DNA from 4 places in the Pseudalkalibacillus berkeleyi genome. Region 3 is predicted to be linked to each of the others. Evidence: riboswitches for the same ligand, from Rfam matches in the RefSeq annotation. Region 3 holds a riboswitch; each other region holds the start of a gene.
The links. A riboswitch is a leader RNA that binds a small molecule or an ion and turns the genes downstream of it on or off. The one in region 3 is predicted to bind S-adenosylmethionine.
Positions count from the first base shown of each region.

Region 1: it holds a riboswitch for S-adenosylmethionine, as region 3 does, so the genes downstream of both, metX (homoserine O-acetyltransferase MetX) here and msrA (peptide-methionine (S)-S-oxide reductase MsrA) in region 3, are expected to answer to the same signal.
Region 2: it holds a riboswitch for S-adenosylmethionine, as region 3 does, so the genes downstream of both, L2716_RS12610 (methionine ABC transporter ATP-binding protein) here and msrA (peptide-methionine (S)-S-oxide reductase MsrA) in region 3, are expected to answer to the same signal.
Region 4: it holds a riboswitch for S-adenosylmethionine, as region 3 does, so the genes downstream of both, L2716_RS07125 (homocysteine S-methyltransferase family protein) here and msrA (peptide-methionine (S)-S-oxide reductase MsrA) in region 3, are expected to answer to the same signal.

Region 1 is NZ_JAKIJS010000001.1:514,501-522,656, reverse strand. It holds gene L2716_RS02810 (ABC transporter ATP-binding protein) at 1-251, shown strand, start outside; gene L2716_RS02805 (hypothetical protein) at 271-852, shown strand; gene L2716_RS18380 (GNAT family N-acetyltransferase) at 1,109-1,378, opposite strand; gene L2716_RS18375 (hypothetical protein) at 1,404-1,613, opposite strand; gene L2716_RS02795 (homoserine dehydrogenase) at 1,735-2,961, opposite strand; gene L2716_RS02790 (O-acetylhomoserine aminocarboxypropyltransferase/cysteine synthase family protein) at 3,083-4,402, opposite strand; gene metX (homoserine O-acetyltransferase MetX) at 4,427-5,470, opposite strand; SAM riboswitch class I at 5,556-5,668, opposite strand; gene L2716_RS02780 (arylamine N-acetyltransferase) at 5,832-6,677, opposite strand; gene L2716_RS02775 (SgrR family transcriptional regulator) at 6,772-8,156, opposite strand, start outside.
Region 2 is NZ_JAKIJS010000001.1:2,397,197-2,405,352, forward strand. It holds gene L2716_RS12600 (MetQ/NlpA family ABC transporter substrate-binding protein) at 1-707, opposite strand, end outside; gene L2716_RS12605 (methionine ABC transporter permease) at 726-1,391, opposite strand; gene L2716_RS12610 (methionine ABC transporter ATP-binding protein) at 1,384-2,409, opposite strand; SAM riboswitch class I at 2,511-2,623, opposite strand; gene L2716_RS12615 (TlpA disulfide reductase family protein) at 2,784-3,209, shown strand; gene L2716_RS12620 (SCP2 sterol-binding domain-containing protein) at 3,177-3,524, opposite strand; gene L2716_RS12625 (anti-sigma factor domain-containing protein) at 3,751-5,106, opposite strand; gene sigI (RNA polymerase sigma-I factor) at 5,134-5,901, opposite strand; gene L2716_RS12635 (thioredoxin family protein) at 6,259-6,603, opposite strand; gene L2716_RS12640 (PQQ-dependent sugar dehydrogenase) at 6,639-7,694, opposite strand; gene L2716_RS12645 (toprim domain-containing protein) at 7,715-8,074, opposite strand; gene L2716_RS12650 (DUF2553 family protein) at 8,154-8,156, opposite strand, start outside.
Region 3 is NZ_JAKIJS010000001.1:2,192,144-2,200,299, reverse strand. It holds gene L2716_RS11545 (GntR family transcriptional regulator) at 106-777, shown strand; gene L2716_RS11540 (sterol desaturase family protein) at 794-1,414, shown strand; gene L2716_RS11535 (VOC family protein) at 1,719-2,087, shown strand; gene L2716_RS11530 (gamma carbonic anhydrase) at 2,077-2,589, opposite strand; gene L2716_RS11525 (alpha/beta hydrolase) at 2,682-3,485, shown strand; gene L2716_RS11520 (tetraprenyl-beta-curcumene synthase family protein) at 3,490-4,557, shown strand; SAM riboswitch class I at 4,729-4,848, shown strand; gene msrA (peptide-methionine (S)-S-oxide reductase MsrA) at 4,968-5,438, shown strand; gene mnmM (tRNA 5-(aminomethyl)-2-thiouridylate-methyltransferase MnmM) at 5,510-6,082, opposite strand; gene mnmL (tRNA modification radical SAM protein MnmL/YtqA) at 6,079-7,032, opposite strand; gene L2716_RS11500 (phosphatase PAP2 family protein) at 7,224-7,859, shown strand; gene L2716_RS11495 (HD domain-containing protein) at 7,859-8,156, shown strand, end outside.
Region 4 is NZ_JAKIJS010000001.1:1,337,074-1,345,229, forward strand. It holds gene L2716_RS07100 (carboxypeptidase regulatory-like domain-containing protein) at 1-553, shown strand, start outside; gene L2716_RS07105 (UvrD-helicase domain-containing protein) at 674-3,355, shown strand; gene L2716_RS07110 (nucleotidyltransferase domain-containing protein) at 3,454-4,221, shown strand; gene L2716_RS07115 (hypothetical protein) at 4,431-4,799, opposite strand; gene L2716_RS07120 (hypothetical protein) at 5,086-5,328, opposite strand; gene L2716_RS07125 (homocysteine S-methyltransferase family protein) at 5,348-6,418, opposite strand; SAM riboswitch class I at 6,641-6,748, opposite strand; gene L2716_RS07130 (hypothetical protein) at 6,808-7,086, opposite strand; gene L2716_RS07135 (SRPBCC family protein) at 7,198-7,467, opposite strand; gene L2716_RS07140 (hypothetical protein) at 7,458-7,670, opposite strand; gene L2716_RS07145 (hypothetical protein) at 8,007-8,156, shown strand, end outside.

The sequences.
Region 1 (8,156 bases), 1.7 Mb from region 3:
TAGATGAAGCAACATCATCCTTAGACCTAGAAACCGAGCGGAAGGTTCAAACAAACTTTGATCAAGTGAGAACAGGAAAAACGACGATCATCATAGCTCACCGACTCTCGACCGTACAAAACGCAGACATCATCTTCGTTATGGATAAAGGCCGGGTTGTTGAACAAGGTGCACACGATGAATTATTGAAAGGAAACACGATATACAAAAGCCTAGTATTCGCTGAAAAATCAACAATAACAAGTGCGTGACTCATGCGAGGTGATGAAAATGACTTTAGATTTTCTCAAGAAGGAAATATCGGTTGCAGCGAAAACTGTTTATTTTGATCAGAATGATTTTTTACGAGAGAAATCGAATGATCCTACCTTACTAAGAAAGACAATTACATTAATTGAAGCACACTTAAATTGTGATTCAGTAACTGAGGATAAACGTGATATGCTCGTTGGAACATTAGGGAACTTTTATCGAATCATTGGTGAACCAATACATGCAATCAAACTATTTAATTCTTGCCTCAATCAGTCCGTTAATCAAGCAAATCCCCATATAGAAATCGTCTCTCTTATCCGGCTTGGGGAAGCTTTGAAGTACAATAACCAACATCAGGACGCTCTCAATAGGTTTAATATCGCTCTAAAGAAATGTAGACTGAATCAAATTGACAAATATAAAGATTTTGTCCTTCAACATAAAGGTAAATGTCTCATGGAATTAAACCGATTAAATGAAGCTGAGCAATGTTTTGAAGCCGCTTTAAATCTGCGACTCAAAAAAGAAGATCCAACCTTAATTCATTCAACGAATTTGGCTATTGAGCTAGTAAGGTCCATAAACAAGGAGAAGTAAATAGTCTGCTCGGAATTACCTTTTAATGAACAAATAATGAAAAACTGACCTCAATCATCCAAATACACGGATCGATAGGTCAGTTTGTTACATTGTAAGGAGATTTTCAATTCGTTTATTTGAGAAAGCTTGGTTATCTAGAAAATTTCAGATTTATCTAGAAAAACACGAATTTATCTAGAAATATGAGAAATTATCTAGAAAAAGACGGAATTATCTAGAAAAACGCGATTTTATCTAGAAAACGCACGATCATCTAAACTTCGCGACAGTACCGCACAGATACATAGTGCTCTTCTTCCGTGTTACCATATCCAACGCACTCCGAGTCAGGTTGAAACCCTTTCGCCTCATAGAAAGGAATGCCTTTCGCGTTACCTTTCTGCACAGAAACCCACTGAAACTTTGCGCCAAACTTTACCTGCTGGTCAGTGATCGCCGCTAGCAGCTTAGTTCCAACTCCCTCGCCTCTACGGTTTGGATCCATGTACAAAACGTAAACTTCACCAGCATCCTCACCAGTCATACCGCCTCCACCGGCTCCAATGACATCATCTCTCTAGCGCTACAAAGTATCCGCCCCAATCTCTAGTAGACGTTGATACTTCACTCAATACTCGCTCCGGATTGTAAAATTCTTCTGTAATTCGATCCAAATATTCCTGCGTGTAAATGTCTTTATAGGTCGCTCTATTGCCTTCCGTACATACTTTCACAATTCCCTCAACATGTGTTGCCGTTGCTTTTTGTATCGTGATCATGATCTCTTTATCCCCTCTTCTATTAAAAAACTACATCCATTCATTTCACCACATACGTCTCATCTCCTTTTTAAAGTAAGAAAAAACTCATCTGATGATGAGTTTTCTCTATATAGAATGATTAAGCTGTGATCGATGCTTTCGTAAGTTCTGGAACGGTGCCTCCAGATATCTGGTATGCCTTCAGCTCTTTATACTCTAACTGTAATCGGTCAATTTCTGTTCGGGTAGTCCTCACCACTTTTACAGAATAGAGCTGACCGTTTTGTTGAATTCTTTGATCTAGAGAAACTTCACCTACTACTGGCACACTCGTTTGACTAATGAGAAGCCACGGATGAACAAGTGTGCGTTCACTTTTCTCCAACTGTACGTCCTTCGGCAATACCGGGTCTTGAATGGAGCTGAACACATTGACGAGATCCTCAACGACTGCACTAGCGGTTGGATACTTACCTGCTCCCGGACCTTGTAGCTTCAGCTCGCCGACTAAATCTCCATTAATGACGACTGCATTGTCTACACCATCTACAGCGTACAATTGGTGATCCGGTGTGACAACTTTCGGCTCGACGCCAATTTTCAACCTTCCATCCTCCCACTCAAGGGAAGCGATATGCTTCAAGCGAAATCCAAGCGATTCAGTCAGTTGAATATCTTCAAGCGTGATGTCCCGGATGCCTTTTTGCTTAATTTCTCCCCATTCCAGACGAATGCCATATAGCAATTCTGCCAAAATGACAATTTTAAAAAATGCATCAAAACCGTCCACGTCATTCGTGGGATCCGCCTCAGCATAACCCGCTTCCTTAGCACCATTGAGTGCATCAACAAATGACCTTTCTTTTTCACGAATTTCGCTTAAAATGTAGTTAGAAGTGCCATTCAAAATCGCCTCAATTTTCAACACTTGATTGACATGTAGGAGCTGCTTCAAGGTTCCAATGATCGGAATCCCTCCTGCAACAGCAGCCTCGAAGGAAACGTTGACATTATGCTCAGCGGCAAGTGCTTTCAACTCGAACCCTTTATGCGCAAACAGCTCTTTATTGGCTGTAACAACATGACATCCTTTTTCAATCGCTCTTCTTAAATAGGTGTATCCCGGTTCAACTCCGACGATCGCTTCTACTACAACATCCACGTCGTGAAGCGTAATAATCTCTTCAAAATCAGACGTTACAAGTACGCCATTTTCTACAACTCGCGGCTTCGTTTTATCCTGAATCAAGATCGCCACTACTTCCACTTCTCGCCCCAGTAGAGCCCGAAATCTTTCTTGCTGTTTTTCGATGATTTCATACACGCCACTGCCGACCGTTCCGAACCCGAGTAACGCAACATTCACTTTTCCCAACGTTTCCCCTCCTCTAATAAATCGCTAAATATCCAAGAACTGTGCTTAGTGTCATAAGAACAATGAAGCTCCGCACATCGATCAATGGAATTCTTTCTTTATTCATAAAATCTCAGCCTACCTCTTGTGTACTAAAGGAGGTCAATCCGGTTGCAACTTCGATCGCTTGTTCGAGATCCTCAATTAAATCCTCCACATTTTCTATGCCAACTGATAAACGGACAAGATCTTCAGTCACACCGGATTCCTTCAATTGCTGAGGTGATAATTGCTGATGCGTCGTACTTGCCGGATGTATAATCAAGCTCTTTGCATCACCAACATTGGCGACATGAGACCAAAGTGTAGCACTGTTAATGACTGCAGAACCCGCTTCTCCACCACCTTTTATTCCGAACACGACAATAGAGCCAGCGCCATTAGGTAGGTATTTTTTCGATAGCTCATAAGACGGGTGATCTTTGTTCTCTGGATACAACACCCACTCAACTGCAGGATGGTTCTGTAAGTACTCGGTAATTTTCCTCGCATTTGCCACATGCTCTTTAATTCGAACGTGTAACGTTTCTAGGCCGAGCGCGATTTGGAAGGCATTTTGTGCACTAATGGCGGCACCAGTATCCCGTAGAACTTGCACTCTCGCCTTCACGATGAACGCGGCTTCAGGGAGCGCTTCAGCAAAAACAATGCCGTTATAGCTTGGATCAGGTTCGGTAAAACCAGGGAACTTCGGTTGATTCCAATCAAATTTACCCGCGTCTACAATAATGCCACCAAGCGTTGTACCATTCCCACCGAGCCACTTCGTTGCCGAATGAATGACGATGTCTGCACCGAACTCAATCGGCCGAGTTAGAAACGGTGTCGCAAACGTGTTATCTACAATGAGTGGAATACCTGCTTCATGAGCAATTTTGGCAACCTCTTCAATATCAAGGACATGGAGGCCTGGATTTCCGATCGTCTCGGCAAAAATCGCCTTCGTCTTTGGTGTAATCGCTTTTCTGAAATTTTCAGGGTCAGTCGGGTCTACGAAATGCGTTTTAACGCCATGCTTTGGTAATGTCGTCGCAAACAAATTGTACGTTCCACCGTATAAAGTTGATGCTGAGACTACTTCATCTCCAGCCTCCGCAACATTAAAGATTGCAGTAGAAATGGCTGCCATTCCACTCGCAAGAGCAAGCGCGCCAATGCCTCCTTCGAGCTCAGCTACCCGCTCTTCAACCGCGGTAACCGTAGGATTGTGAATTCTTGAATAAATATAGCCTTCCTCTTTCAAACCGAATAAATCTGCAGCATGATCCGTATTCTCGAACTTATAAGCGTTCGATTGATAGATCGGTAATGCTCTCGCTCCTGTTACTGGATCTGGTTGTAACCCTCCATGTACACCTACGGTTTCAAGACGATACTTCTTTTGTTCACTCATTTCATTCACTCCTCGATTCGTTTTTTAAGCTTGCTTTTGGTGTGCGATCGTGTATAACTCTGCTAGTTTGCTTTTGACAATTAGACCCCATTTTTCAAATTCAACTAAAAATCCGTCATGACCAAAATCTGATTCAACTTCGTAAAATTGAGCATTTCCACCATGCTGTTGAATGGAGGATATGAATCCTCCTAGCGCATCTGGTGGATAAATAAGATCCCTCGTAAAACCAATCCCAATCATCGGTGCTTCGTAACCTTTAATGGCTTCTTCTATTCCACCTCTTCCCCTTCCAATATCATGAGTGTTCATCGCGTCAAGCAGTGTCATGTAACTGTTGGCGTCAAAACGATCGGTCAACTTGTCACCTTGATACGATAAATACGACACGACTTCGTAAGGTTCTCCCTCACTAACGCTCTTACGACGATCAAACCGATTGTTAAAAAGCAGATCTGATCGATAGGTGATCATGCCAATCATTCTGGCGATGCTCAACCCTTTTGTGCCACCATGTTGAATCGATTCTTTCGCGATGTGGTTGAAGGCAATGCCGTAGTCACTTAATGTCGGCGTAACCGCAATCGGTATGAGTAAATCCATGAAAGTGGGATACATTAAACCCCATTCCAAAACTTGCATACCACCAAGTGAACCACCGACGACTGCCTTCAATCGTTTGAATCCTAGGATTTTCAATGCAACAAACTGGACTTCCACAAGGTCACGTACGGTTAAAATTGGAAAGTCCTCACCATACGGCTCACCTTTTTCTGGATGAATAGTTGCTGCCCCTGTTGATCCATTGCATCCACCTAAGACGTTAAAAGTAATGACCTGATATTGATTGGTGTCGATGTATCCTCCTTTCTGAATCAAACCACGCCACCATCCAGGTTGTTCATCTGATCCTACTGTGACGTGATTACCCGTCAAAGCATGGCAGACAAGTATGGCCGGAGCATCAGGAGGACCGCACCGCTCGTAGACCAGTTCCACTTCTTCAAGCACTTCGCCTGATTCAAGTGTAAAGTTTGGAATTTGTACAGTTTCAGTTTGATAAGACATCATTTTGTCCCCCTTTTGCCTTAGAATCGAGAAACGCAAAAAGCCTCTCTGTAAAGACAGAGAGGCAAAATAAACACATTTGTCTCTCTCATCTTCCAAAGCGTATTGACGCTTTGCAGGATTTGGCACCATTTCAAACCTAAGTTTGACGGTTGCCGGGCTTCACAGGGCCAGTCCCTCAGCCACTCTTGATAAGAGCTTGCTATTGATGTTTCATTTTTAAATTATTTGAATCTTAGCACGGTGATTTTGAAGTGTCAACATTTAAATTTTCTTCATTTTCATCAAAATTGGTATCATCAAATATCTCAATCCTTGATTTAATTGTGTTTTTCGTAACGTTCTTCACTAGAGAATTTTTTTATTTCATCTGCTTTTCAAAAAGATCGACTCCAAGACTTTCAAGGACCCTGATTGCTTCAACAACCGGTAATTTCGGTAACTGGTATTCATCCTGAAGAACCTCTGTAATTTCTTTTTCAGATTGTAAAATTCTTTCATCCACCTCACCATTTTCATATCGGATCGAGAACGTGTTGTTAACGAGAGAGAGCGTGCGATTCTGGGATATCTGATAATGATGGCAGCGTAAATGAGATAGGAAAAAAGCCCCTGGTTGATTGGACTTTGTGATCGTCGGTTCAAATGCCTCGAAAGTCATTTTATGATCGGGATTGAAGTCCCAATCATCCTTCACAACTTTCCCATCTCGGTATCGGATAAATCGGTACGTTCCCTTATTGTCCGAGTCTGGTAAAATACGTATTTCTTCAATGTCATACGCAGTTAAATTATTCGTGTCTTTTTCAAAATTGACAGGCTTAAAAAATGGAGAAGCAGAACCAAAATCAAGGTACAACCGCTCACCATCCAACTCGATCATGATACCAATATGAGATTTACCTAACTCAACATGATACCCCTCATAACCTAGCGTTTTAAGTAGCTTCAAGGCATGTGAATTATTCGTATAACACGTGCCACCAAAATCGTAACGGAACATGTTCTCAACATACACATCGATCGGTGGAATATGAAATTTATTGATCTTGTAATCTCGTAAATACATAAGCTTGCTAATGTTTTCAAAGGGTACCGCATTCAAATGCGCTCGACAGAATTTTTCAAGAAATAACCTGGTTGGTAATTCTTGCTCAAGACCTAGCCGCTCAAGATAACGGTCTGCCCATACTGGTAATGTATTCATTCTCATCACACCTTCCTCATATTCCTATTTTATGGTGCCAACTGAATGAACTCGACCAACCAACGATTGAACCTTATTTAAGACTTTGGATGTATTATTGAATCCATAGCTTACGCAAATCAACGTTCCCGAATGAAACAAACTGGATATCCTGAATCATCGGATGAAATGTCCTACGTTTAACTGGATGAGTCAAGTACAGAAATAGGTTGTGAGCCCGTATGTAATTTTCAATTTGGCAAATCCATTCTTCGCGGTCGTCAGCGCGTTTTTCCCTTTTGAAGCATTCAAGCCATTGATCAATTTGTTCTAGATGTTCTACAGCCAAGAAGCGGCGAAAAGCTAGTGCCTCATTGTAAAATGCACCGAGAAAAGACAAGTGATAATCGTTAGATGCGACTTCTCCCATAAACATCATATCAGCCTGTTGCTCAATTTCTCGAGAGTAGAGTACATCTATTAGACAAGGCTTTATGACAATATGTACATTAAACTTTCGTGCTTGTTCAACGAACCATTCTCCTTCTTCTATAGCTTTAGGGTAATTTAGTGATATGAGCGTCAACGTCTCTCCTTGATAGCCACTTCTCTTCAGCAATGATTCCACTTTTGATAGATTCCTCACGCGTTGTTCAGAGTTCCAATGAAAATAACCTGAAGCCTCAATCGGTTCTTCTCTCTCTAACTCTCTATACATCTTTTTTATATCCAAAATGTGATACATCGCTTCTCTGAAACTAGCATCATCGACAACTGACCTTCGATTAAAATTAAAAGCAAGGAAACGGAAGCCAACCTCTACTTCTTCTTTTTCTTGGATGCCATTTTCTTCTTCCACACCTTCTACTTGAAAACTCACTTGGTTCACAGCTGGCGTCGGCACTTTCCAAAATTCTATATGATCGAGTAATGCCCTTTCTAAGAAATACTGATCAAATGCCTCTAATACGATTTTTTTATCTGAACGCTCTTTTAATTTGAATGGTCCTGTGCCAATCCACTCATTTTCATCAAACTCTACATCTTTAGGTAATACGGCTAGGTTATGTGCGCTTAAGTATCTTAAGAAAAAAGGATTAGATTCTTTCAGCTTAAACTGCACGATGAAAGAACTTAGACATTCAATCTGCTCAATATCCTTTATCAACCAATAAAATGGGGAGTCTTTCGTAAACCTCTCGAAAGTGTACTTCACATCTTCTGCTGTCATGATCTGTTGATGATGGAACCGTACACCTTTTCTCAAGTAGAAGCGCCAAGTCATGAAGTCTTCATCCACGACCCAATGATGTGCCAAGTGCGGTTTGATTTCATCCACATGTTTGTCATAAGACACAAGACAGTCACCAAACTGCTGAATCAAATAACTTTCAAACGTAATTGATGTTTTTGTTGGCTCTAAAGTTGTAAGTTCTCTTGTAACAATAGAACGAAGTACATCCTTGGACTCATTTTGAGATTGCAGTCCGAACAAGGTTT
Region 2 (8,156 bases), 210 kb from region 3:
TTTCCTTTATTCACAGCAATAATGTTTACATAAGGAGAATCTGTGCCTTCTAATGCAATTGCGTCTTTCTTCGGATCAAGTCCAGCATCAATCGCGTAGTTCGTGTTAATCAGAACTGCGTCCCCTTCACCATTATTGTAGATTTTAGGAAGTAGGCCTGCATCAACCTTTGGTTCGAAATTAAGGTTTTTTGGATTTTCATCGATATCCTTAACAGTCGCTTCCGATTTCTTAACGCCTTCTTTTAAAGTAATCAAGCCTTCGCTCTCAAACATACTTAGAATTCGGCCGTGATCGGCAACTGCATTACTCATAATGATTTCTGCGCCCTTAGGTAGCTCTTCGAGGCTTTTGTATTCTTTAGAATAAACACCCATAGGCTCTATGTGAATACCACCTGCGTTAACGAAGTCGTACTTTTCATTTTCTTTCATTTGTTGCTCCATGTAAGGAACATGTTGAAAGTAGTTCGCATCCAGCTCTTTATTGGCAAGCGCTTTGTTCGGAACAACATAATCTTGGAACGTTTCAATCTCAAGTTGAACACCTTTTTCTTCTAACAACGGCTGTGCTTCTTCAAGAATTTCAGCATGAGGAACATTGGAAGCTCCTACAACTAGCTCTTCTTTGTCTCCACTTTTTCCACCACAAGCAGCTAATACAGAAATCACTAATACGGTACCCAAAATCGAAATAAATTTTTTCATTTTTGTTTTCCCTCCAGTTTATCTTTTATCCGTTCTTTGTGTTAAGAAGTCACCCGTCCATTGGATGATAAACACGATGATTAATATAATGACGGTTGCAACAAGTGTGACATCGTTTTGAGATCTCTGGAATCCGTCTAAGAACGCTAAAGTACCTAGTCCACCTGATCCTACAACCCCAGCCATTGCTGTGTAAGATATTAATGCAATTGCAGTGACCGTGATACCAGAAATCAGTGCAGGTAGTGATTCAGGCAATAGTACTTTGTAAATGATTTGCATATCTGTTGCACCCATTGATTTAGCTGCTTCAATTACTCCTTTATCTATTTCACGTAAGGCGATTTCAACCATTCGTGCATAGAAAGGAGCAGCACCGATAATCAATGCAGGGAGTGCAGCATTCGCACCTAACATAGATCCAACCATCCATGTTGTAAACGGTACGAGTAAAATAATCAATATAATAAATGGAATTGACCTGAAAATATTGACGAATGTAGCTACGACCGATTGTACTGGCTTGTTTTGCCATAGATTATTCTTGTCAGTAAGGAATAAGAGTAATCCCAATATGATACCTAATACAAATGTCGCACTGACAGAAATGACAGTCATATATATGGTTTCAAGAGTAGCTTCCCACATATCTTCCCAATCAACATTAGGAAATAAATTAGTCATGGACGATCACCTCCACTTCCACTTCTTGCTGTCGGACATGGCTAACCGCTTTTTCAATCTCATTGGCTTCACCCTCGACTTGGATGAACAAAGTGCCATATGCCCCGTCTCTCGTCTGAGAAATCTTCCCCTGTAAAATATTTACGTTCACCTGGAATTTCCGGATCAAATCACTAATGAGCGGCCGTTCAGCAGTACCACCAACAAAAGTAAGCTTCACTACCTTATGTTGATCCCCTTTTTCTATCAGGTGTTGAATCGTTTCCTCTGTTTCTTCTGGTTCTGTTACTTGCTTCACAAAATTCTGCGTGATTTCTTTTTCAGGAGATTTAAATACTTCTAATACTGGACCTTGTTCAACGACTTTTCCATCTTCCATGACCGCTACCCGATTGCAAATTTTCCTAATTACATGCATTTCGTGTGTGATCAGAACAATAGTCAAACCTAATTTTTGATTAATATCAACGAGAAGATTTAAGATCGAATCTGTCGTTTTCGGATCTAATGCAGAAGTAGCTTCATCACATAAAAGAACATCCGGATTATTTGCAAGCGATCTTGCAATGCCAACACGTTGCTTTTGACCGCCACTTAATTGCGAAGGATATGACTCGCCACGACCTGTTAGTCCGACAAGTTCAATCAATTCATTTACACGCTTGTCCCGTTCTTCTTTACCAACGCCAGCGATTTCTAAAGGAAATGCGATATTTTCTTTGACTGTTCTACTCCATAATAGGTTGAAGTGTTGAAAAATCATTCCGATTCGTTGCCGAGCTGTGCGAAGATCCTTGCTGTTTAGATTCGTTAAGGCTTGTCCATTTATATCGACTGAGCCGTCAGTCGGTCTTTCTAGCATGTTCAACATCCGAATGAGTGTACTCTTCCCTGCGCCACTATATCCAATGACACCGAAGATCTCGCCTTTCTCAATTTCAAGGTCAACGTGATTGACTGCATTAACCGGACCGTCTTTCGTGTAAAAGACTTTCTTTATATTTTTTAAAGTGATCAAGTCACTCAACTCCTCCCTGTCCTATTTAAGTATTTTAAAATCCAACGAAAAAAAACCTCTCGGCTCTGTAAATGAGCAGAAAGGTTTGGGTTAAACTCTCTATCTCATCGTCCAAAGCATTACACTTTGCAGGATTTGGCACCTTCTCAAATCAAACTGATTTGATGGTTGCCGGGCTTCACAGGGCCAGTCCCTCCGCCACTCTTGATAAGATTTTATTTAAATGATTTTAAACTTTATCACTTTAGCTTATTTAAGCATGAGAGCATTGTAGCATGCGTTATTTTTACATGTCAATCATTTTCTCTGCGAATATTAAATGAAATATGATACCCTTCATACTATAATTCAAATAAAGGAGGACACTTGTTCAAATGTCTGAGAAAGTAAATTTTTCATTGAGGAATATTGCTAATCATCAACTTGTTTCTTTATCTGACTTTACCGGAAAGCCTGTTATCCTACAGTTCTGGGTTTCTTGGTGTCCGGATTGCATGAGGGAAGTTCCTTTATTAAATCAGTTTTATGAATCGATGAGAAGTGAACAAATAGTGGTCATTTCAATAAATGTATCAGGAAGAGAAGGCTCAAGTGAACAAAGGGACGAATTTATTAGCAGAAATCATATATCTATCCCTGTTTTAAAAGACAAAGGAACTGAAGTGTATGATCAATTTGGATGTAAAGGCGTACCTACGACGGTTTTATTGAGTGCGGATCATACAGTACAAGAGGTTTACGGAGATAAAGATACTTTTCCAAATATGCTACATGGCATTTCTGGATTGTTGACCAGATAAAAAGAAGATCGACTCTAACTTTAGGACGACTCGATACGAAGCATTTACGGTTACTTTGTTTTGCTTGATTAAGGTTGATAGCTTCTCATTACCTTGAATGAGTTGTAATAACGTATCCGAACTACCAATAATTTCGATGACATTCTCACTCTGAATGTCATCCATAATCACTTGACATGATCGTTTTTTCATATGAATGGATACCTGTTCTTTATTAGAGGACAAGGTTATGACAAAGTCTTGCAACTTGAAAAAGGGTGATAAATACGACTGTCTTTCTAATCGTTTCGTAAACACCTCTATAACCTGTTTCATACCCCATCTCCTCTCCGTTATGTAGATATTCTTCGATAGGTGAATTGAAATGTCCTTGTATAAACGTTCGACAGTTTCTTTATCAATATTCGTGAAAAATAGCTAAGGCTCACTTCTAAAATAATGTTGCATGGATAATGTATATAAAAAAAACCACAGTCCATGCTGACTGTGGTTGACTGTTAAATTTGTGTACGACAAATGATCATGAACGAATGCCATGATTTTAAAAACCGGTTGAAAAAAGGTTCTGGAACGTGCCCGTCTGTACAAATTGTACCTTTAATAGGTCGCGATCTTGATTATGATCCGAAGAAGGAAGCTGTTTCTTCCACTCTCCTAAATGAATTTTAATTTTAACCTGACGATTATGGTTCTTGTGGTCCTTCTTGTGTTTGTCCTTCTTTGAGAAAGACTTTTTATGTGAGTGCTTTTTACTTATATCTTTGCCCTCATTCTCTTCCTCTTTGTTTTTTCGCTCTTCATCATCTTCTTCACTTTCGGCATCCTGATCGTTTTCAGACTCTTTCGCATCCTTATTTTCCTCATTACCTGTAATGGTCTGCTGCTTAGAATCCTCTGTTTTAGCTGGAACTGAAGGTGCAGTTACTTTATCTTCTTTTAAGTCCTTAATTGCTGTATCTAGTTCTGCTTGATCTGGTTCATTTAAAACGTTTTCAACAGATTTAGTTTGTGTATTTTTCTGCGAATCTTGCTTTTTATGAAGCGGTTTAGTTTCTTTACTATCAAAATTCGTATGTTTAACTTGATCCGACTGAGGTGTCGATCCTTCAGGTAAAACGGCTTCAACAACGTCTGTATTATTTTTATCGACATTTAATTTTCGTAGTTCTGAGAAAGACAGAGTTCTAACATGCTCTACCTTAAGGGATTGGTCTTGTTGTAGGGCATCTTGATAAACCATGAATTTCCCCATGGATAAACCAAGCTTATTAGCTTCCTTCCGCTGTTCTGGAGTGGTTTCCATTATGGAAAGAACAATACTCGTATTCTTAACTTGTTTATTAGATTTAAGCTGATTGATTGCATCTTTAATTCGCTTCTGAACATCAGAAGATTCAAGGGATTGGTCGTATGATGAAGTAATTAATAGATCATTATACGTGTCGAAATAACCAAACTCTTTCAACTTCTTAAATAAAGATTGAGAGAAGTGCTTAAGCGACTTATTCTCTAATCCTTCGGTGTTATCAAGCAAACTTTTTGCATCCTCATTTAATGCTCGGACCTTGAGGACGTTTAAATCCTTATCAACAGCTACTTCAATACTAGGATTAATATCGAAACTGACATAAGCTGCTGCAGATGCTTTTTGATGTCCGAATGGAAAACCTCCTGCCACTAGAACAAATACGATAATTGCAACTAAAGATAGTGAGAATGAAGGTAATAACATACGGTCAGTACGATAGGTTGGATGAACATTTTCATTTGGACATATATATTCTTGTCCAATTTCTGGTTGTTCACCCTTCTTCAATCGTACGTTCTCAAAGCTGCCATCTTTCGTTAAGATCACTGCTTTACGCTTTGAAACTTTCATGATAAGGCCGCGTTTCACTCACTGGTCCCTCCCTTCAAACTGATATCAAGAGGGCTCAATGTAAGATCTAAGCGATGTATACCCTCCAATATAAATCAATGCAATTGCTATTATATATTTTCGATTACGTTCAATCGTTTTACGACTGCAAGAAACCATATTTAATAAATCTTTTATCGGCAATTGCTTTTTCTCTGCAAGATAAGCAGCTAATTTCTCATCTTCTGCTAGTAATTGAGCGATTTTCTTTGCATTTTCTCTTGCATCAATATGTTTAGGACAGTTTTTACTCAAAACCTTAAAGGTTATGCCATAGTCTTTGAGCAATTCTTGAAATTCTTCAATTTCATAGACACGGTTTTCGACTTGAAGTTGTTGATCATAATGGTGAATTGCTGCCTTTTGCTCTGCGTAGCTGTCCTCTAATCGACCTTCTTCATCGGTCTCTTCAGGCTCTAAAAAGACATACCTGTTCTGACGTGCTTCCTTACGGATAAAATCAATGACACGTCTTCGGATGACCATATCAGCAAAGGTCAGGAATCGACTTCCTTGTCCCTCCTGATACTGGTTAATGGCCTCGTTAAATGCGGTTAGTCCGATACTATATTCATCTCTTGATTGATCGATATATTGGTTACAAACTTTTGATGTTACTTTCTTAATGAATGGCTGATAATCCTCTAGTAATTGATTTCTGAGGACTTCGTCTCCTTTAGTAACCTTTTTAACTTTATCTTCTATCGTAACGTTTTTCTTAACAGTTTTATTGAAGTTTGGTTTGACTAATAAGTTCATATTCATTGATGTCATGTTTGTATCCACCTCGCTACGGACATTTATTAAACTCTATTTATGAGTCCAAATGCTTTTTTATAGTGATATAAAACGTTTAATCGAATTAGGAATATAAAAAATCCATAATTCATTTATATCATTTATTTAGCCCGATGGAGGATACAATTTGATAACAATGTTACAGCCGCTTTAACAATTGTAACATACTTTTATTTAGACTGATTTGCATGAATTTTGTAAATACAGACCTTATACTTTTTAGAAATCGTTATATTACTTATACGAAAACGCTTTCTTGTGAAAACAAAAAAAACAACCGACTATACAATAATTTGTATTTATAGGCTGTTTTTTGACATATATGAGGAAAATTTATCCACTGTTTTTTTGAGTATTTATGTTGAATTTCCACAGTTTATTATAAATATTGTCGACAGATTGGAAGGAGTATACCTTTTCTGTCACCTTTCCATCCTTCAGAAAGGCAAGACATGGAACGCTCGTCAGTTCCCATTCTCTAGCAATTGCAGGCATATGATTCAAATTACATGCCATAATTGTCGGCAATTTATCATTAGGTAGCGTTACAATAGCTATCTCTAGCATCTGTTTTGCTAATTTACACGTACCGCATAATGGTGTGTAGAAGTATACAACTGTATTTTGTCGAGTGAATCGTTGTCTGATCACCTTTTCATAGTTCACTTCTTCAATCATAGATGGCTTACTTCCTCCTAAGCACTAGCAGGGCATTAATTCACTTTGAACCGTAAGAGTCGATCATCGTTTTTCTTCGGTTTTCCTCTGCCATCAGTATTATTGGTAACGGTATATAGGTATTCGTCTACTATTTTAACATCCCGCATCCTACCATATCCATCTTTCCATACCGAATGTGTCCCCTTTTTGAGGTCGAACACTCTAATTTGCTCCCCAGCCAATGCTGCAACATAAATTTTGGACCCTGATATGTCTAATCCAGACGGTGCCCAGGTTTCATTACCTGAGTGAAATACAGGACGAATCATTCCTTCTTGTTCTTCATCACCTTGGATATTTGGCCAGCCATAATTTCCTCCAGGAACGATCTTATTAATTTCATCATGACCTCTTGATCCATGTTCTGAGCTATACATCGTACCATCTGAATCCCAACCTAACCCTTGAGGATTACGATGTCCAATTGAATAGATAGGTGATTCAGCAATCGGGTTATCAGCTGGAATCTTACCATCTAATTGAATTCTTAATATTTTCCCTGCAAGACTTTTCGAATCCTGAGATAACGCTTTGTTCCCAGCATCACCTGTTGTAATATACAAGAATCCATCAGGGCCTAATGCGATTCTTCCTCCATTATGGATTGGACCACCAGGTATATTTTCAAGTAACACTGAAGTTTCGAGCCAAACACTCTCTTCCTTTTGTACTCTTACAACTCGATTAAGTAATTTACCGTCCTTTTGATATGTATGATACACAATGGCTTCTAAAGGTTCGCTTTGCTGTTCAAGAATGAGGAATCCTAGCAATCCACCTTCCGTTCTTGCAACAACCTTTTCCGACAAATTAATCTTCTGTTTTTGTTTAGAATCCCCTTTAATGCTATAAACTTCTCCCGTTCTCCCGGAAAGGTAGAAAACAGTATCATTAATCACATTGATTTGCCATGGAACTTTAAGCTTTGTGGCGAGGATTTCAGCATCTTGTCTGTTTTCCTCATAAGCAGGTTTAGAGGTACCTTTGTATTCACTTGTATCATGATTGTCCTCCTGGTTGGAGGAACATCCCATTAAGCCCAAAGCCATCAATACAAACAGAAAAATTCTCATGAAGCACCTCCGTTTAATAAATACCTTTGATCAATACGAAAATTTGCGTTCATCAAGATTTTTGCAAGATACATTAAAGGTGTTTCAGCAACTTCTTTATAAATGCTTTGTGTATAAAGGTGATTTGCATTAGGGAGTTCTCGCTTTAAAATTTTCCTGAGCTTATGTCCCGCATCATCTTCATCAACGAGAATATAAATGTCTCGATCTTCAATTAACTCTATGAGCTCTTCTAATTTTGTAAAGCTGAGTGTTCCATGTGTGCAAATGATTTCGACAGGCTCCTGGATTAACTTTTTCACTTTATCTCGATCTGTTTTGCCTTCAACGATCAACACTTTCGTCTCAAGTTCCATATTTGTACCCACCAAGTCGTTTTTGTTTTGTCGTCAGTTTTTATGGATGCAAAAAAACAGCGATCGCTTGGACCGCTGTTTA
Region 3 (8,156 bases):
TTTGAGTATTTAATTATCAGAAAATTGTTGCATTTGTGACGTTAGATAGAATAGACTGGTATTACCAGAATAAAAAGTGGTATTACCATAAAGTAGGTGTGAACAATGAGAACAACTGACCGAATTGAAAAAATTATCATCGAAAGAGTGATGAACGGAGGATATGCCTGCAATACATTAGTACCTTCAGAACGAGAATTAGCTGCTCATTTTGAAGTTGGAAGACCTGTGATCCGAGAAGTACTACAACGACTAGAACGCGATGGTTGGATAACGATTCGTAAAGGACAAAGGGCGGTCGTCAATGATTACTGGAGACAAGGAAATTTAATGACACTTGTCCATTATTTAGAGCAAGAGGCAGATATGCCAGATGCTTTTATTGTTCATCTTTTAGAATTGAGAAGGGCATTACTACCAGCATATGTGCACGGGGCAGTAGAAACAAATTCGATGCAAGTGGTTTCTCTGTTGACGGAAATGGATCAGTTAGCAGATGAAGCGTCAGCTTTTGCTGAATTTGATTGGAAGCTCCAACGAGGATTAGCCGCAGCCTCCTCCAATCCGATATACTTATTGATCCTAAACAGCTTCCAAAGGTTATATATTAAAATGGCAACATTATATTTTGAAGAGCAACCGTACCGAGAAGTTTCCATGAGCTATTACCGAGACTTAATTGGAGCAGCAGTTGCAAACAATCCAGATCAAGCTAAGCAACTCGCTGAACGGATGATGGATCAAAGTATCGAGATGTGGAAACAAAGGAATCATTAAAAAATAGGAGGTTCACATGAGCAAAGTGTATCGAGATTTCTTCCTCTTTCCTGATATTTTCATTTTGTCGTGTCTAATTGCTGCTAACATGACTGTAATTATCCTATTTGGTAAAGGAGGATGGATCGCCATATCTTTCGCAATTGGATTAATCGCGTTTTCTTTAAGTGAATATATGACACATCGATTTCTCTTCCATTTAAAAACACCTCAGAATCCATTCCTTCTCAAGATGTTGAAACGACTACATTATGATCATCATTCAGATCCAGATGACTTACATCTACTCTTTCTTCCTTTGTGGTACAGTATCCCGAACATGATCGTTTGGTCAGCACTTTTTTATATCATTTCAGGAAATTTATTTTACACATTAGCTTTCATGTGCGGTTTGAAAGTGATGCTTTTCTTTTACGAATGGAAGCATTACGTTGCGCATAGACCGATTAAACCGAGAACGAAATTCGGAGTTTGGATGAAAAAGATTCACATCCTCCACCATTATAAAAATGAAAATTATTGGTATGGCGTCTCAAATCCAGTTGGCGATTACCTATTCGGAACGATGAAGGAGGAAAAGACCGTCGAGACGAGTAAGACGGCAAGAGATTTAGAGAAACGAACATTTGATATGTAAATAACAGGCTGGCTCGTATAGTCAGCTGTTTTTTTGTGTAGAGCGAGAAAATGATGGGATGTTCGATAAAAATAGAGTTTTGATCGATAAAGTTGGAGTTTTGATCGATAAAATTGGAGTTTTGCACGATAAAATTGGAGTTTTGCACGATAAATTCCGAGTTTTGCACGATAAGTGGAAAAATCAGTCCATCCCTCATATACAGACGGGCTCTCTCTATCCTTAATTATTATCATAAAAAATGATAGGATGATAAAATGGTGAAAGTGGGTATAAAAGAATAGTAGATAAGGAGGGATGAGTCATGTATAAACAGATCCATCATGTTTCATTAGAAGTGAAGAAGCTGAAGCGGGCTAGGTCTTTTTATGAAAAGGTGTTGAGGTTTGAAGTTAGTGAAGAAAGACCTGACTTTGACTTTGAGGGTATTTGGTACAACCTTGGGGGTACTCAGCTACACTTAATTGTAAATTCATCTCTCAATGAAGATGCAATGCCTACTTTAAATAGTAGAAGTGCTCATTTTGCGATTCGAGTGGATTCCGTTCAGGAATTAATCGATCGCCTCGAAAAAGCTGGGTGCACCTATTTAGATAAACCAGCCAGTAAAACCGGCTGGCATCAAGTGTTCGTACAAGATCCTGATGGAAATATTATTGAATTTAACGCTTAAGCGTTTTGTAATATTGACCGCGCTCAACATATTCAGTTCGGACGCGTTCCATCTCTTGTAGATCATTTTCATTGATGTTTCTAACGACCTTTGCGGGACGTCCAAACGCTAAGGTGTTCGGGGGAATTTTTTTGCCAGGTGGAACGAGACTACCTGCTCCGATAAATGCACCTTCACCAATTTCAGCACCGTCTAATATGAGTGAGCCCATTCCAATAAGTGCATTTTTCCGTATGGTACAGCTATGTAAGGTAACTTGGTGACCGACTGTAACATCGTCTTCAATGACAAGAGGTGTATTAGGGCTCTGGTGCAGCATGGAGAGGTCTTGAATGTTTACCCGCTTACCAATATAAGTAGGGGCTACATCTCCACGGATGACCGTATTAAACCAGATGGAAGATTTCTCTTGAATCGTCACATCGCCTGAGATTATTACACCATCAGCAATGTAAACACTTGAATCAATCTTAGGTTCTGAACCTTGATAAGGATAAATCAAAAGTATCATCCTCTTTCCTATGGGAATACATATAGTTGTATAAATCATAAGCAGTTTAGCAAATTATTGGCGAGAAGAAAAGGGGGAGCATCATGTGGATATGGGAAGCACCTGAAGCAAAGGCAGTCATCGTAATGGTGCATGGCGCAGGTGAGCATCATGGCAGATATGAATGGCTCTGTTCAAAATGGGTGTCAAAGGGCTATCATGTAGTTATGGGCGACCTACCTGGGCAAGGATTAACGCGTAGAAACCGCGGTCATATCCATTCCTTTGATGAATACATCGAAACGATAGAATCATGGGTAGATGAAGCGAAGCATTTTGATCTACCCATATATTTATTTGGGCATAGTATGGGCGGGCTTGCTGTAATTCGAACGGTTACAGAGAAGAATCTCCCATTAGCCGCTGTGCTTTTGTCATCTCCTGCTCTTGGAATCGTCGAGAAACCTCCAAAAGCGATAGATGCTGTATCGAAAGTTTTAAATAAAGTGTATCCGAGTTTACGATTAAGATCGAGTAAGGGTCGCCCAAGAGGGACGCGATCAGAAGAGGTTTTGAAACGAGACTCTGAGGATTTCCTACTTGTCAAAAAAGTATCCATCCGTTGGTACAGGGAGCTAATGGATGCGATGAAAGCTGCATTTGCCTCTGTTCATCGGTTTCCGGATCTGCCTTTATTAGTTGTTCAAGGCGGAGATGACTTGATTGTCGATAAAGAAAAGGTAAGGGAATGGTTCAACCAGTTGAATATGGCGGAAAAAGCCTATAAAGAATGGCCTGCACTTTACCATGAAGTATTGAATGATCCAGAACGTGGTCTCGTCTTCCAATATATACACCAGTATGTTGAATTAAATTTAATTGTAAGAGAAAAAAGTCATAAGGAGTGATGGCATGAATGTACCGTCACAACCATGGTCATTAATGAACAAAATATATAGACAAGTCCTCCCCTCGGTTCATAAAGAACTAGCGGTATGGAAACAACGGGCGGAACAAATTCCGAATAGCGAACTTAGGACACAAGCGCTAGAGAGCATAGATACAAAAACCTTTCATTGTGAGGGTGGAGGGATTTATGCTTTATTGAGTGCTGATGATAAGTGGCGAAGTGAAGTCATCCGGTTTATCATCGCCTACCAAACGATTAGCGATTATTTGGATAACCTCTGTGACCGAAGTACATCACTGGATCCTGAGGATTTTGCGCTATTACATCAATCAATGGAACATGCCTTATCGCCAGGTACTGAACTAGAAAATTATTATGCGCTACGTGAAGACCAAAATGACGGTGGCTACTTACACGACCTCGTCAGTACGTGCCAGACGATTTTAGCAAAATTACCGAGTTTTGAACAAATCGCAAAATCCCTAATTGAGCTAGAGCGGCATTATAGTAACCTGCAAATACATAAGCATGTCATTCATGAAGAGCGGGTTCCTCGTTTACAACAATGGTTTACCGAAAATGAACGAGACCTACCAGCTATGAGTTGGTATGAATTTTCGGCATGCGCAGGGTCGACAATCGGGATTTTCTGTCTAGTTTCTTATGCGACGAACAAAGACTTGAGTCCGGACCTTGTCGATAAAATTAAAGAAGGATATTTCCCGTGGATTCAAGGGTTACACATTATGATGGACTATTTAATTGATCAGGAAGAGGATCAGGAAGGCGGAGATCTGAATTTTTGTTTCTATTATGAGAACAAGGAACAGATGATGGATAGATTAATGCATTTCTTTAACAAGGCTGATGAAGCAGCAAGAGCCCTTCCACACTCTAGATTTCACTCATTGATTACACGTGGATTACTTGGCATATACTCTACCGATACAAAAGTGAAAAACCAGCCGGAAGTACAGAGTGTCTTTAAGAAGCTGATGCGAGCCGGTGGTTTGCCTGCTTACTACTTTTATTGGAACAGCTTCGTTTACCGGAAAGTGAAAACATCTTGATACGATGAGTAAGGAGTTACATGACTTGGTAGTAAAGTTATGTAACTTTTTTAATTTGTAATTACACATATTTAATAAGGTAGTCATATAATAGTGGAAATCTAAACAAATTTAATCCTTTACAACATTACCAAAACATTGTAAGATGATAATTAATTTAATAATAGAAACTTCTTATCTAGAGAGGCGGAGGGACTGGCCCTTTGATGCCCGGCAACCATCGAATCAATTATTTGATTGACGAGAACGGTGCCAATTCCTGTAGGATGGATTTATCCTAGAAGATGAGAGGATCGTACGGACTACTACGAACCCCTTTTCTTGCTAGATGAGAAACGGGTTTTTTTTTCGTTAGATTAGATCAAAAACTCTCGATAGAAGTTTCGTTATTCAGAAAGGAAAGATGAGAAATGGAATTAGCGATCTTTGGTGCTGGGTGCTTCTGGGGAGTTGAAGCATTCTTTGAGAAATTGGAAGGCATTACTGAAACTCGTGTCGGTTATACAGGTGGTTTCGTCGAAAATCCGACGTATGAGCAAGTGAAAACAGGAACAACTGGTCATGCAGAAGCAATAAAGATTCAATATGACCCCAACGTAATCACATATTCTGAATTAGTAGATATATTCTTTGGTGTACACGATCCTACTTCAAGAAATAAACAAGGGTTAGATATAGGACACCAATATCGTTCAGTCATTTTTTATTCTGATGTGAATCAACAAAACGTTGCAGAAAGAAAAATAAAGGAATGGACTGAGAAAGGTACCTTTAAGCTGCCAATCGTTACAGAAATCGAACCAGCTACATTCTTTTATGAAGCAGAAGAATATCATCAAAAGTATTTACAAAAGAACGGATCTGTCGCTTGCGGAATTTAATTTTAAAATAAACAAAACAAAAGCCGAACCCTCATTCGAGTAAGTTCGGCTTTTGTAGCATTTTAAAGTATTCATCTTTTTTCAACCGCAATTAAAAAGGGTGGGTTGTTTTTCTGATTAATGAACTGATATTGCATAACGTGAGCGGTTGGTTGATCTAGTTCTTTCAAGTAGCTCATGAGTTGTTCTTTTTCTTCTGATCCACCTTCGTGTCCGTAATAGACTACGAGGATAATCAAGCCACCTGGTCTCAAAATGTCTAGTAGAGATTGAACGGCTTTTAAAGTAGAATCAGGCTTAGTAATAATCTGTTTATCGCTGCCTGGCAAATAACCTAAGTTGAAAATGGCAGCTTGCACTTGGCCATGTTGATCACTTGGAATTACTTCTTTAACACTTTCATGACCTTTTAGAAGGATTTGCGCTCTGTTTTCTAATCCTCTTTCTTGTAACCGTTCTTTCGTATTCGTAACGGCTTTTTCTTGGACATCGAATCCATATACCTGACCGGTTTCACCGACTAGTTCAGCGAGGTAAACTGTGTCATGCCCGTTTCCCATCGTTGCGTCAACGACGATGCCACCAGGTTCAACCACCTTCTGAAGTAACTCTTTCGCAAAAGGGAGCACTCGACTTAAGTTCATTTGGTAGTCACCCCAACAGGCTCATAATACTTTCCTTGATAGCTGTCTCGTCGCTCTAGCTCTGCCTCAATGGAATTGAGAACATTCCATTTGTTCAAACTCCACATCGGACCAATTAATAGATCAGCAGGACCGTCACCTGTTAAACGGTGAATCATCATGTCAGGCGGGATTATTTCTAGCTGATCACAGACAAGCTGAATATACGTATCGAAATCCAAGAATTCCACTAATCCCTTTTCGTATTGTTTCACCATAGGTGTCTTTTTCAACAAATGGAGAAGGTGAATTTTGATCCCTTGCACATCGAGCTTTGCTACTTCTCGTGCAGTTTCCATCATCATTTCAGGTGTTTCTTGTGGGAGACCATTGATAATATGTGCGCACACTCGGATGCCATGTTTTCTAAGCTTATTGACGCCATCGACATAACATTGGTAGTCATGTGCACGGTTAATGAGATCAGCCGTTTCTTCATGAACGGTTTGAAGGCCAAGCTCTATCCATAAGTATGTTCGCTCATTAAGTTCTGAGAGATATTCGACGACATCATCTGGAAGGCAGTCTGGTCTTGTCGCGATCGCAAGTCCAACAACACCTTCTTGTTCTAAAATCACTTCAAATTTCTCGCGAAGTTCTTCTACCGGTGCATGTGTATTTGAAAAGGCCTGAAAGTATCCGATATACTTACCCGACTTCCATTTACGATGCATGCGGTCTTTAATCGTATGGAACTGTTTCACAAGGTCATCTTTGCGGTCTCCGGCAAAATCGCCCGAACCACTTTGTGAACAAAACGTACAACCACCTGATGCAACGGTTCCATCTCGATTCGGACAATCAAAACCACCATCGATCGGTACTTTAATGATTTTTGAGCCAAAGTGTTCTTTTAAATGCTTGTTCCATGTATAGTAACGTTTATCTCCAAAGTGAGAAGGTACAGACATAAGCTTCCCTTTCTTTTCATGGTTATTTTCTTGCTAGAGGATGTTCAAAATTTGAACACGCACTTCTAGGCATATTTTAGCATGGGAATGTAATCGCGCCAAACCGGATCATCATGCGGAAAGAATTTGTCTTTAATAAGCATAATTTCAACAGGTTTGTGTAATAGAATAGAAATGGGAGGAGTTGCAAAATGATACGAAAGCATCCTTTACTATTAATAGGATTGACATTGGTCATCCTATTTGTCTTGTTTGGTGTTTTTCACAATACGTTGACGCAATTTGATTTGGTGATCATGCATCTTATATGGGACATACGTTCAGACTGGCTGTCAACTGTATTTGTTTTCATAACGGAAATTGGCTCTGCAAAAATCTCCATTCCTTTAATGATCCTCTTAGTTATCTATTTTTCAGTAAATAAAAATAGTAAGCTTGCATTGATATTAATGTTTAATCTGATTGGTGTAAGGACAATGAATCGATGGTTGAAAGCAGGATTTAATCGTACAAGACCAGACGAAAACCCATTAATTGAAGTAGGTGGGTTAAGCTTTCCGAGTGGACACTCAATGAACTCGACAGCGTTCTTTGGGTTTTTAGGTTATTTAATTTGGGTTGTTTTACGGAAAAAAGGACGCGAGGCAGGCTATGTTTTATGGGTCACCGGAGGCTTGATTTTATTGATCGGATTAAGCAGAGTATACTTAGGCGTCCACTTCCCAAGTGATGTACTTGCAGGATTTACAGCAGGAGGTATTTGGTTGATTCTTACCATTCTTCTGTTCAAAGGACTAAGCAATAATGGCGACAAAGGAGATATTTGATGAGTAAGTTGAAAGCTGCAGAGGAGATAGCGATAAAGGCTCATGAAGGTCAATTTCGTAAGTTGTCTGGGGAATCTTATGTCGTTCATCCGATTGCGGTAGCAAAAATTTTACACGAAGCTGGATTACCAGAAGACATAGTAATCGCTGGCTTCCTGCATGATACCGTTGAAGATACAGCACTTGAGTATGAGGATATTGAACAAGCATTTGGATTAGAAGTTGTACGAATTGTAAAAGGAAATACAGAAGATAAAACAAAGTCATGGGACGAACGGAAGCAAAATACGGTTGAAT
Region 4 (8,156 bases), 860 kb from region 3:
AGAAAATATCAAATTATCACTTACAAATGGTGAAGAAAAGACTGGCGTTGATTTTAATTTGAAGCCAGGAGCCAATGGAGACATCGTGGGTCAAGTATCAGACAGCACAACTGGCCTTCCCCTTTCAGACGTGTTCATTCAACTCTTGACAAGGAATGATGAGCTAATCGACGAAGTTACAACAAATGCAGAAGGTGTATTTTCATTCCTAGGTACACCTGCTGGTTCATATGAATTACGTGCTACAATATCCGGATATGATCCTTATTCCACTCTAGTTGAATTACGTGATGAAGAGGAGCTACTCTTATTGATATCACTGGTGGCTTTAAAACGCGAGCCATCCTACCCGGGTGCACAACAATTCTACATCGTCAGTGGAGGAAAGGTCATCAGTTTAAATAATGGCACATTACCAACCATATTCACTTTAGTTGAAAAGAACGATGACGAAACTTGTGCAACATTCTCTTACGTAGAAGCAGTAGGAGGGGTCAATACGAAAAGATTCATCTTATTTGATCTCACTCAGATTACACTAATTAGAGTTTAGGGAAATGAATGACTAAAGAAGGATCTAATACCAGCTCGAGAAATAGGGCTGGTATTTTTTCTGTTATAAATTTAAAAAATGAACGTTACCTAAGGGTGTCTTTACTAAAAACATGATAGAATGATGAAAAATGCAAAATGGGGAATGATGATGGACTTCTCATCGATGTCTCCTTTCGAATTAGGAGAAACAAATGACAAAAACGCTATTCCTTATCTATTAGAATATTTAAAAGAAGGTAAGGATCAAGATAAAAGATTGGCAGCATCTGCAATCAGAAAACTTTCACGGTCGTATAATCAAGCAAGTGCTACGGCTTATAAATCTTTAATACATAATTTAAGAAGTGAAAAAGCTCAAGTACGTCAATATTCATTAAAAGCAATAAGTAGTCTATCCTTTAAAAACATTCAGGTATCACCAACTCATTATTCATTAGTTAAAGATATTGCGGATAACGATGATCAAGAATATAACCGTTCAATGGCTCAAAAAATGATTGAACAGTGGGCTGAAGTACTTCGTGATCCTAAACGAGAGATAGAAGATACCGATGTCTCAGAAGCTCACTTTCCCACAGGCGCAACTCGAAAGGTCATTGAAAAAGCTGAGTTAGCAAGTACTGAAACGACTATTGAATTGGTGAGGGAAGAGGAAGAAGATGCTTATTATTTTCGTGCGCTCGAAAATACTGGTATTAAGCTAAATAAACCACAACTGGAAGCCACAAGACATTTTGAACGCGCTGCACTCGTTTTAGCTGGAGCAGGGAGTGGTAAGACAAGGGTATTAACCTCACGCGCCGGCTATTTGCTTTCTTTATACGGTGTGAATCCAAAGCAAATCTTATTGTTAACATTCACAAAGAAAGCAGCTAATGAAATGAAAGAAAGACTAGCTAAACTGCCAGGTATAACGAATAAGATTACCAGAGACTTAACGATGGGCACCTATCATTCTATTTTTCTCAGAATGTTAAGAAACCAAGGGGAACAGAGAAGAATCTTAAGTAATGACAAACAAAAGCATATATATATCAAAGTAATTATGAGAGATATGGGTTTAAAGGATGATTATGAACCTGAATCTCTATTAGCGATATTGTCTGATTACAAAAACAATATGATGACAGTGGGGGACTTGCCAGAAAAAACGCCTATTGAAAAAGAAGTGAAAGAAATCTTAAAGAGATATGAAACAAGAAAAAGAGAAGGCCAATGGATGGACTTTGATGATATCTTGCTTGATTCTTATTTTCTTCTAAAGGATCATGATTCTCTATTAGATAGGGTTCAAAATCAATTTTCTTATGTCCTTTGTGATGAATGGCAAGATACGAATCCAATTCAATATGAACTAATTAAAATGATTGCAAAGCCTCAAAACAATTTATTTGTTGTAGGTGACGACGATCAAACAATCTATGAGTTCAATGGGGCAGATTCATCGATTATCCTTAATTTTGGTGATGATTTTCCAGGAACAACAGTTTATCATCTAGACATTAATTATCGTTCAACTTCTGCTATTGTTGGATTGGCCAATAAACTAATATCGGTTAACCAAAAGCGGTATAAAAAGACCTTACAAGTTGCCGAAGAGAATGGACTTCCACCGTTTTTTATTAGGCCTGATGATGTAAATAGTGAAGCGATCAATATCGTTGAAAGGATAATGAAAGAGGCGGAGCAGGGCGTTCGTTCATATAGGGACTATGCAGTATTATTTCGGTCACACAGTAATAGTCGCGCGATTTTCGATCAATTGGTATTAAAAGACGTTCCCTTTGTGACGTTCGGAGATTCAAACACGTTCTACGAGCAATCAATTGTAAAGCCCGTTTTAGATTATTTAAGATTGATCGTAAATCCGAAAGACATAGAAGCGGTTAGAGGAGTATTGCCAACGCTTTATTTAAATCGAGAGAAAGCAACGGACTTTATTATGACAAGGGAATTTGCTGATCCCTCCGATCATCTCCTCTCGCACGTAATGGATTTACCTAATCTAAAAGGGTACCAGAAAAAACAAATTAACGAACGAATTCGAGCTATACAAAGTCTTAAAGGAAAAGATCCTTTACAAGCGGTAAAAAAGATAAGAACATTCTATGATAAATATTTAGAAGCGGATGAACGAAAGCATCTCACCATGCAGAAAGAAATGATATTAGATACTTTATCGGAAATTGAGTCAGCAGCTAAACCATTTAAGAGTATTGTTGATTTCCTCCAATTTGTAAATGAAATCATTATGAAAAATAAAGAAATGGAACAACTGCGTAAGGATCCGAATGCAGATGTCCTGAAATTAATGACGATTCATAAATCAAAAGGTTTAGAGTTTCCTGTCGTATACTTAATCGGTGCTTCAGAAAACATACTTCCTCATCGATCGTCGTTAGATGCCGACACTCGAAAGGATATGGTGGTAAAGAAAGATACACAAATTTTGAAAACAGCTATAGAGAGCGAGCGTAGGCTTGCTTATGTAGCCATCACAAGAGCCGAAGAGGAAATATGTATTAGCTCACCGAAAATGTACCGGGAGCAAACTACACGCGTTTCCCGATTCATTATGGACGTATTTAAGGATCCAACAAAGCAACCAACTCATTCTCAGAACAAAAGGATAACCAATAAGAAAGCTAAAACCAAAGAATCGTTATTGGTATGGGATTGTACACAGGACACTTGTAATGCCTGGAAGAGATTAAATCCAGAAGAAAAACAAATAGATACAAAAGAATGCCCATTGTGCAAAGGAACAATGGAACGGAGAGTTCGAGAAGTAAGTTATTAAACAGTAACGAATGATTTAGAAAATCCACTTAATTTCCTAGTTGGTACAAATGGTTCCAGGTTATTAAATAAAACATTGTTGAAAAGAGTGGTAAAAATATGGTTTTGGAGAAGGTTATAAAGGAGATCAATATTCAGAGTGAGTACAAGAGTTTTGTAGAGGAGTATACAGCTTGCTTGCTTTCAGAGTTCAGTGGGAAGGTTCACAGTATTTATATGTGTGGCTCAATTCCTAAAGGTACTGCTAAGCCATTTAAGTCTGATGCAGATTTTACAATAGTATGCGAAAGACCAGAAGATATAGATTATGATAGAGTATCATGTCTGAAGGACCAGATTTTACAAAAATATCGATTAGTAACTAAGGTTGATACGGTTATTTGTTCACTTGATGATGTAAGAAGTAAGCCCAATGAATGGGGATTTTGGATCAAGATAATCTGTGTTTGTATACATGGTACTGATATTGGCGAAGAAGTACCGCCTATTCTTATTTCACCTGAGTTCATATTAGACTTGAATTCAGACACTCAAGAGGCAGTGGATCGCGTGCGCGGTTTTCTATCTAATGCCAATGATGAGACACTGAAATCTAGATATATCAAAGGTTACTCAAAAAGATTAATTCGTGCATTATACACTTTGGTTTTAGAAGATACAGGGGTTTGGCAAGATGACATTACTAAGATGAAGAGTGCCATATCAGATTATTGCAATATTGATTCAGCTTTAGTTGACTATCTGTATGCGTGTTACTTGGATAGTAATGTAGATGTTGAAGAGTTTCTTGGGATTGCAGAAGAAGTATATAGTTATATTGAAAAGGCTTTAACTGCATTGATGGAAGAAAGCTCTGTTATTAAATAATGGTTATTAAATAATGTTGGCAAAGTATTGTCATTAATGTAGGTAATTTAATGTCGACGGACAATAGGGGCTGCAATTTGTTTGTAGCCCCTACCTTTATTACTAAAAGTTAGTAGACATAATATCTATTATAGGAATCAATGTGTATGAAACAAATATTCGTCTCACTACCAAAGTATACTCCCGATAGTGAGACAGAATTGAATTTTTTAGAGTTTTAAATAATTCATGTTCGCAATTACATTTTGATTAGATTGATCATTATCTATAAGATCCTCTTCATCATCGATTTCAGCATTACCGACAATACCTTTGTTCGTTTTCATTTTAGACTGAATCACACCTGATTGTTTATCATTACTATTAATGACACCAAAATTATGAATGTCCTTAATTTTATTATAAAGTTCTTTTGGTTCAACATTACTTGCCAGATCTAAAACTCCATTATTTATAATCGTGATACTTTCATTAGCAAATTCAACTTCTGTTGACGTTAATTTATATTCTCCATCAATGACAATGAGTTTGCCCTCATAACATATAAATGGAATATTTGCCTCTTTACTTTTGTTCACTAACGTGTGAATGAGTTCATTCTTGCAAATTATTTTCTTAGCAAAATGGATCTTTCCAAGTCCTCTGCCTCCTTTTCATTTGCAGCTAATGATTTTCCAAATTTCGTTAGTTCCATCTTGTGTTTTTTGTAAAGTTCTTCAATCAACTGTAAAACCTCACTCCATAAATAGAAGTACACTGTTCAAATGCCATTCGTATGTATAACGTTTTAAATGTATAAAGTGTTGGAATTTTTTTAATTTAATTAAAATTTTATCAAATGTGCGATGAAGAATTCACTTAATTCTATTTGATTGTGGTTGTATTAGTAATAAAAGAATTGCCTACTGGAACCCCAATAGACCTTAAAAGTTCAGGTACAGCCACGCGCAAGAACGTTCGTTCGTCTCTCAGTTGATTGGATACAAAAAACCGCTTCTCTAAGAGAAGTAACGCTCTGAGTATCACCTCCATCCATTTATACAAAATGAAGACCAAGTAGATTGAACATGCTACTTGGTCTTCATTGATATAGCCACCGGATTTCACGTTTAGTGATACTCCCCTCCTATGCCTTCGTTCTATATTCAAGGTTATGCTGCTTTAACGTTTCATCCTGACCGAATAAGAAATGTTTTTCCATGTTAGGTGAATATTTAGAATTTGGTGCTACTTTACCAACTGCTTCTGATACTTCTCGAATCATTGCTGGTGAAGCGCCACAACACAATCCAATGAATTGCACACCTGTTTCAAAATGAGCTTTCCTCGCCCATTCAGCAAGTTCATATCGATTATGGTATAACGGATCTAATGAGGTTGGAAATGTGGTTTCAGTTGGTATAGAACATGTACATCCTTGATCAGGTAGGTTAAAGAATGTCGGATTTTCCTCTGTTGTTCGGTACGGCAATGGTAGTGCAGCGATATGACCACTTACACTCGAACGAATCTTTTCAACATAAGGATGCATGGTATGTATGCCTCTAAAGCAATTCATACCGACTACGAGCGCTCCTTGCTCTTTTAAAATTCTACATGAGTCCTCAACAGTATACCCATCACGTAGAACGCCTTCAGCCATGAGACCATGCGTAATCACAGCCTCTAGACCACCTTTAATGATTTCTTCAAGAGCAATCAATGCTTCTTCATGGTAGTAGAACGTTTCGCCAATGATGAAGTCCACACCTTCATCTACACACCACTCTACCATTTCTGCAAACATTGCCCGTACTTCAATTTTCGATTGCGCGTCTTCAGGGTCAAATATGTTCGTATTTGAAATATTACCCGCTACGAGCGCATCTTCTTCAGGGTGCTCGATTGCTACTTTTTTTGCCGATCGGATGGCTTGTCTGCTTAGCTTTTCAACAAGATTTTCCTTACCAATGATCCTCATTTTTTCTCTATGGGCATTGTACGTAAATGCGACGATGACATCCGATCCAGCATTCATGAAGTCTCTGTACGCTTGCTCTAACGCTTGTGTGTTTTCTAAAGCGACTTCCGGTACAAACGAACCTGCTTGTAAGTAGCCTCGCCGCTCTAGTTCAAATAAGTAGCCTTCACCGCATACTACCGGACCTTCTGCTAATCGATTAGATAAACTACGTTTTTGTTGGTTGTGTACACTCATTACTCCTATTCCTCCATTCGTTTGTTAAGGATTGTTCGCACTTTTCAATTATTGAATTACTTATTGAGGAAGTAAAAAAGAGACGATTTCAACTCTCTGTATTACATTGAGTTGAAAATCGCCTCTAGTGTGTCTAGTCAGCAATATTCATCCTATACACTTAGACACAAAATAAAAAAGCCTTCCCCAATTTGGAAGACGTTTAGGCAAAATCATATCATCACCTTATCTACCAAAATGGATACCCATTTTGCTGGAGTTAGCACCTTACATAACATGCAGGTTGCTGGACATCGCAGGGCCAGTTCCCTCCGTCGCTCTGGATAAGTTTTAATTGTTTTACATTTTATACAGTGTAGTTTTCATTGTCAACAATTTTTTGAATTTTATTATAACCAGCGTCTCATTCGTTTAATATACCGCTTAGAGCGAAAGAGAAGCTCGGTTTTTATATATTTGGGTGCATCTATCGAGTTAATCATTTTCACGGATGGATAAACACCATCCTGGTTGTATTTCACCTCAAAGCTCCCTTTGCAAATCGTGTTTCCTGTTTGTTTATCGATTACTTCAGCATCTACTGTCGCAACTTTATTTATGAATTGCTGATCATCGGACTCTTTTTCCAATGTTTCTAGATCCGTAACTTCAAATAAAAATTGAGGCACCGCTAATCACCCTAATCGTAAATTTATTTAATCATAACACGTTCCTTGATAGGATAAAGAAAAAGATACTGCAATTATTGCAGTATCTCCTTTGATGACCTAAACGTAGCGTTAACGAATGATATTGTCCTCAGAATTATCAGTATATGGTTCACCTTCTTGATCCACTGCGTAATCCTTTAAGCTATTTAAGTAATGAATCCACCCGTTATTACAAGCATCAAAACATTCAAGAGCTTGTGTTAAACCTTTGTGTGTAAAGTGTAATTTACATTCACCCTCAATTAAAGGTTCTATATGAAACTGTATGGTAGTGCCGACCCAATCCTCAAGATTGTCAAACCCACTTGACTCGGGATGCTTGGATGCAATTACATCCAATTCAACAACCTCGTTTTGTTTAAGTTTCTCGTTACAACATAGAAACCAGCCTTTGGAAAATTAAATTCTGAAATTCCTCCGACTTCATCACTGATGTTTGCAAAATTAGTCCACCAATTCCTTACGCCATTTTGTGTATGAATGGAATTATATAATTTCCCTGCAGATACCGGAATACTCATTTCTACCGTAAAATCTTTCATAAATTAATCTCCTCCATATTATGAATGTGACCAATAGGTAACATGTGACTATAAGGTAACGTATAGTGTTGACTATTACAACATTCCAATTTAAATATGCTGAGAGTGGTAGTAATAAAGTACTGAGTTCCCCAAGAGAGAGCCGAAGTTCCCCGAGTCATCGTAAAAGTTCCACAAGTGAGAGCGGAAGTTCCCCGAGAGGAAGCGAAAGTTCCACAAGAGAACGCAACAGTAGAATAAATTATATATAATCTCCATAATTTATAAAGGGAAGTGGGCTTTTTGCGTTGAATATTAACAGGTATTCCCATTATTCATTTGGAGGAGATAGAACAAATGTATAACCATAAGGAAGGCATTCCATATAGCCAAGATCCAACATTTGAAAATGTAAAAAATGAAGATAAATTAAACGATTCGGTTATGGATTATCAAAATGGATCCGTGTCGTCTAAGCGGTCAAATTATGATTATTCTATGGTGATT